2 regions of the Neobacillus sp. PS2-9 genome follow, and region 2 is predicted to be linked to the other one. Evidence: a T-box and tRNA genes for the amino acid it is inferred to sense, from the RefSeq annotation. Region 2 holds a T-box; the other holds one or more tRNA genes.
The links. The T-box of region 2 lies ahead of serS (serine--tRNA ligase). A T-box ahead of a tRNA ligase gene usually reads a tRNA of that ligase, here a tRNA-Ser.
Positions count from the first base shown of each region.

Region 1: it has a tRNA-Ser gene. The T-box ahead of serS (serine--tRNA ligase) is inferred to sense a tRNA for this amino acid. The anticodon was not compared.

Region 1 is NZ_CP133269.1:341,018-344,176, reverse strand. Features, by position in the region: gene RCG25_RS01825 (DUF4179 domain-containing protein) at 1-390, opposite strand, end outside; gene RCG25_RS01820 (sigma-70 family RNA polymerase sigma factor) at 387-896, opposite strand; tRNA gene RCG25_RS01815 (tRNA-Ser) at 1,294-1,353, opposite strand; gene RCG25_RS01810 (hypothetical protein) at 1,729-2,061, shown strand; gene RCG25_RS01805 (hypothetical protein) at 2,064-2,306, shown strand; gene RCG25_RS01800 (hypothetical protein) at 2,299-2,571, shown strand; gene RCG25_RS01795 (hypothetical protein) at 2,907-3,159, shown strand, end outside.
Region 2 is NZ_CP133269.1:13,675-16,833, forward strand. Features, by position in the region: gene serS (serine--tRNA ligase) at 1-1,118, opposite strand, end outside; T-box leader at 1,378-1,602, opposite strand; gene pdxT (pyridoxal 5'-phosphate synthase glutaminase subunit PdxT) at 1,666-2,256, opposite strand; gene pdxS (pyridoxal 5'-phosphate synthase lyase subunit PdxS) at 2,444-3,159, opposite strand, start outside.

The DNA.
Region 1 (3,159 bases), 330 kb from region 2:
TTTTTCCGGATCGTCTCCCTCCATCAATCCTTGACCCACACGCATCCCTGTAACCTCGTATCCGCGTTTCAACCCTTCTTCCCGAACAAGATTCAAAACGGAATCTGCACCATCTTTATCAAGGTCTTTCATAAATACTTCATTTAAGAACGGAATTTTCGATGCAATCTGTGCCATTGCCGGAGAGACAAAGGTAGAACCGAAGAACAATCCGCACACCGCCACAAGTCCTGCTAATGAACCGATGAGTTTTTTCCTTTTGCTCATGCCCTGGACTTTTATCGGCGTTACCATCTCTTCCCCTTTTGCTTGCTCGATTCCTTTAAACATACGTCCCATAACCTCATCTGGAATTTGAATTTTTTCTAACTCCCTCTGAATCTTATTCATGAAAGTTCCTCCTTCGGATAGTCCAAGCGGATTTTTTCTAAGGTTCGATAAATTTTCGACTTGACCGTACTGACTGGTGAATCAACAATCTCCGAAATTTCCTGGAAGGTATATTCCTGATAATACTTGAGATAAATTAACCTTTTTTCGTCTTCATCTAAGGCATGCAGTAGCTCGTTTAGTAATAAATCTGAGTATTTGTCTTCCGTCTGCTGTGTTCCTAGTTCTCTAGTAAAAGGCAGCTCGACAACTTTTTGTTTCTTCCTTAAAAAGTCAATAGATGCATTGATGGTGATTTTCAAGATCCATGTCTTAAAGTAACCCAATTCCTTTAAACTGTTTCTGTTTTTAAATGCGCGGTAGGCCACCTCCTGGACAATATCCAGTGAGTCCGCTTGATTCTTCATATACATATAGGCCATCCGATAAATAGAATCTTTATGTGTTTCAAATAAGCTAATAAAAAACTTCTCATTTAGAATTCCATCATTGGCAGAAAAGGTCATTTCCTCACCCCTTTTTTCTCTTTACACTATTAGACCGAAACAAAGTTCATTTTGGACGAAGAAATTTAAAAATTTTTTTTGGGTATCCAGGGGTATCCAGGGGGACGGTTCTGGTGGTTTTTCCCTGATTATTTGTCCCCACGATTTTAGTGTGTAGTGGACGATAAATTGGTGGAACTGGACGATATGAGGTCGAAAGTGGACGATAAATTTCAAAAAGTGGATGATATCTTCTTCAAACCGGTCGATAAGAGGATTCGGTAGTGTAGTCCTAAAGATTCTGTTGGCTTTTTACCTATCAAGGAGGTCTTAAGTACCACGAGATCCATCCCTGTGTGTCCTCTACGTCAAATAAAAGCATAAAAAAAACGCTAAATTTAGCGTTTTCTAATTTTTACGCGCCTTAGAGGATTCGAACCTCTGACCGTACGCTTAGAAGGCGAACTAATACTCCCGCTCTTTTTCCTCTTGTTTATCACTTTTGCATACGTTCAAGTATAACGGTCACCTTACGAACTTAGACCGTTATCGTCTTTCTTCATATTATATATGATATTAGTTAAATTAAATAGTCGAAATTTTAACTTTTATTATATAAACATGCCCCACCCTTAATCGGCTTTACTATATATAAATACCCTTCCTACCGAAATTTTCTACGAGAGTTTTTTTCAAGGTATAGGTGCATAAAATTTTTTTATCCTTTATGAATTTCCTGTAATTCTTTTATTTCTCTAAAAATACGAGGAAAACCGCATAAATAGGGTACTTGCATACATTTCTAGTACATGTAATACTCACTTTAAACTTAATAAAAAGGAGAGTGTTATACATGAATTTGAATTATCGTTTTTTTTCAATGGGTACTTTAGTCGATGTATCAAGTAAGAGATTAAAAGAAATTTTTGAAAAAGATTTATCTACACTTTCACGAGTGCAGAAAGCAAACCTTTCTAATGAGTTAGGAGAAATGTATAACTCATTAAGCACGTTCAAGTCAGTTAATCCCGAAATTCAGCAATTAGCGACTATGTGTATGGAACAAAAGGTTAAAATTGCTGATAGTGACGTAGTAGTAGACCAAAGCAATAGAACAAAGAGAGTAGCAGTTCAGCAAGGGAATTTTAGCAGTTATCATTTTCCTTGGATGAATAAGGGGGAATAAGGATGAGAAAGAAACAAAAGACTATTACCCCGCAACAAATTGAAGTAACAAGGGTTTCAATAGCAGTTCCGACAAAACTTAAACAGGCTTTTAGAAAATCCACTTTCCTAAATGATACTAGCATGAATGACGCTATTGTTAAATTCATTGAGGATTATGTGAAAGAAAACCCTGTTCCCGAAATTAGACACAGGGGGTTAAGAAAACCCACAACAAGAAAAAAGGCGGGTGCAGTAAATGAGTAAAGAAATCAAGACCAAAAAGAAAGTAAAACGAAAGTTTTCTAAAATGGTCAGATTGCATGTTACAGTTCCGTTAGAAATGAAAAAGGATTTAAAAGAAGCGGTTGATTACTGGAGTAGTTCCATGAGTAAAGAGTTCCGCTCCTATGCTTCAAAGTTCATAGCAGAAACGGAAAAGACAAAAGCACTAAAACGAGGGGAAAAATTAGTTCGGAAAAGCCTTATAAAACAAAGAATGTCCGAACTAAAAGAGAACCAAAGCAATTAGAGGGGAAATTCTTTACTTGGTAAAACCTCTAATAACGAGACAGTTTTATTTTTCAGTCGCTAAATTACCTAATTACCTCAACGATCTATAAGCCTCGAATGTAGGTAAAACCCCTCTAAAGTAGGTTGCACTTGTATAAAGGCATGGTTTTTATTAGGTACGGTAAAAGGTACGGTTATTTCCACTAGGTTAATATCTTCAAGTGTTCCGCTCCACTACACTATTAAAACACTTTGAGCGGTTATTTTATCCCTAAATAGTATATATCGCAGTTATAAGGCAGTATTTTAAAGTCGTCCTAGGGTATCAATTAGAAAAGGACGGTATAAAACATCATGGAAGAAATATTGAAGAAAAAAAAGGTTTTTAATCAAAGGTTTATAGAGCCTGTAACCAATCTTTATTATCAGTTAGAAACCTTTAATAGTGGTTACTTTGTTGTAATACCTCAAGCTATAACAAGGTGTTACTTCTTTGACACTAATAACACTTTTTCGGTTTTTGTTGCTCTAATTAGTTGGTTTGATGAAAACGGTCAAAGGGATGTTTCCCGCTCCATTTTAGCAGAACATTCGAGGGTAACAGTTA
Region 2 (3,159 bases):
TTTGGATCACGACGGAAACGGATATTTGCTCGTCTCGCTTGGAATGCTTCAAAATTACTGCAAGAAGAAATCTCGCGGTACGTCCCATAGCTAGGAATCCATACTTCAATATCGTACTTCTTCGCAGCCGTAAACCCAAGGTCACCCGTACACATGCTTAACACACGGTATGGAAGCTCCAATAATTGTAATACTCGTTCAGCATCATTTGTCAGCTTTTCAAGCTCCTCATAAGAATCCTCTGGCTTCACAAACTTTACAAGTTCTACTTTATTAAATTGATGCTGACGGATTAACCCTCTTGTATCACGACCTGCAGAGCCAGCCTCAGAACGGAAGCATGCGCTATAGGCAGCAAAGCGGATTGGAAGGTCTTCCCCACTTAAAATCTCATCACGGTGATAGTTTGTAACAGGTACTTCTGCCGTTGGAATAAGGAAATAATCTTCGCTCTCAATCAAGAAGGCATCCTCCTCAAACTTTGGCAATTGCCCTGTTCCCGTCATGCTTGTGCGATTCACCAAGTATGGTGGTAGAATTTCAGTGTAGCCATGTTCATCCACATGCAAGTCGAGCATGAAGCTCATTAACGCACGCTCTAATCGCGCTCCTAATCCTTTGTAAAAAACAAAGCGGCTTCCTGTTACTTTGCCTGCACGTTCAAAATCAAGGATCCTTAACTGATCAGCAATGTCCCAGTGCGGCTTTGCTTCGAATTCAAAGTCACGTACATGACCCCACTTTCTGATTTCTACATTGTCATCTTCTGTTTCCCCGACTGGTACACTTTCATGAGGGATATTTGGGATGCTTAGAAGTAACATTTCTAATGTTTCTTCTACTCCGCGAAGCTCGTCATCAAGCGCTTTAATTTGATCGCCTACCTCACGCATCTCTTTAATTAAATGATCAGCATCTTGCTTTTCACGCTTTAAAGCTGCAACTTGCTGTGTCACATCATTTCGTTTACTTTTTAGTTTTTCAGTTTCTACGATTAGTTCTCGTCTCTTTACGTCTAGTTCTTCGAAGCGGCCAAAATCGGTTAGATCTTCTCCACGGTTTTGAAGTTTTTCTTTTACTTCTGCAAAATTTGCTCTTAGGACTTTAATATCCAGCATAATTGACACTCCTTTAAAAATTTTTTGACTGTTTCCGCTTGAATAGATAAGCTATGTAAGCTGGTCCTGTTGATCTCCGCTCCAGGCGCTTCGCTTTCCGTGGGCGTTTCGGCGAGCCTCCTCGGCGCTTGCGCCTGCGGGGTCTCCCCTGAACCGTACTCCCACAGGAGTCTTCGCGCCTTCCGCTCCAATCAACATCGTGCCAAATCAACAAAAAGCTCTAACCTATCCTAAAAAACAAAAAACTCCCGCCCCTGAAAACAGGGACGAGAGTTAACCCGCGTTACCACCCTGGTTGACAGCATACACTGTCCACCTTGAAAAAATGTAACGGATTTCACCGAAAGTACTTACTTACTACCTTATGTAGTGTTCCATACCTTGCTCGAGGAGGGATTCACAAGCTTCATTCACCGGTTTTCACCACCCACCGGCTCTCTGCTAGAATGAGTTTCCTGTTACTAGTTCCTCTCATTGCTTTCATCAATATTTATGATTTGTATATTTACGTTACTATAATTATTTACGAAATGCAACCAAATTATCCCTATACAAGTTGCTTTTGTTTGGCTTCCTTTACCATCTCAACAAAGTAAGCGGTAATGCGATGATCATCCGTTAATTCAGGATGGAAGGAACATCCGAGAAATTGCCTGTCCCGTGCGGCCACAATGCGGTCATTATGCTTGCATAGGATTTCCACATCTTCCCCCGCCTCAACAATGTGCGGCGCACGAATGAACACCGCTGGGAAGGTCTCCGCTACATCCTTAATTACAAGGTCCGCTTCAAAGCTGTCCACTTGTCGGCCGAAGGAGTTCCGCTCCACCTGAATGTCCATGACACCGATGTGAGGTTCATAATAACCGACAAGTTGCTTAGCTAATAGTATGAGGCCCGCGCATGTACCAAACATTGGTTTCCCACTGTGGGCAAATTCCTTTAACGCATCCATGAAATCATATTTATCAATCAGGCGCCGCATTGCTGTGCTTTCTCCACCAGGAAGAATAAGACCATCTAAGTCTTGTAATTCTTCCTTTCGTTTAACAGCAACGGCCTCTACACCGCAGGCCTCAAGTGACCGAATATGTTCCCGGACCGCTCCTTGTAAAGCCAGAACGCCGATTTTAATCATAACGATACTCCTTTAACCATTTTTACTATGATAACTGTCTAGCTCCAGCTCCCAGCGACTAGTAGCCATCCCACTCCTCCCTACGATAAGTCAACATCGAATCGCTACCGCTCTTCGTGTTTCCTTTATCTCAGTCGGACCGGGCCCCTGTCTATACGTCGCTAAACGGTCGCTTCCGCTTTTCTTTTTACCATCCACGCTCCTGCATGCGTGCTTCTGGCGCTAGTGAAGAAATTTCAATCCCTTTCATTGGTGTTCCAAGATCCTTTGAAAGTTCAGCAATTAATTTATAGTCTTGGTAGTGAGTAGTTGCTTCCACAATTGCTCTTGCAAACTTAGCAGGGTTTTCAGATTTGAAGATACCTGATCCAACAAACACACCGTCCGCACCAAGCTGCATCATAAGTGCTGCATCTGCTGGTGTTGCTACACCGCCTGCTGCGAAGTTAACAACTGGGAGACGTCCAAGACGCTTAATTTCAAGAAGTAATTCAAATGGAGCACCTAAAAGCTTTGCTTCTGTCATTAGCTCATCTTCATTCATTCCCACTACTTTACGAACCTGTGCGTTTACCTTACGGATGTGACGAACTGCTTCAACGATATTACCCGTTCCTGGCTCACCCTTTGTTCGAAGCATGGAGGCACCTTCACCAATACGACGCGCTGCCTCACCAAGGTCACGGCAACCGCAAACAAACGGAACAGTAAAATCACTTTTATATAAATGGTACTCTTCGTCAGCAGGAGTTAATACTTCACTTTCGTCGATATAGTCAACACCCATCGCCTCAAGCACTCTAGCTTCCACAATATGACCAATTCTTGCTTTAGCCATTACAGGGATTGAAACAGCATTAAGTACCTCTTCAACTATTCTTGGGTCAGCCATCCTTGCCACCC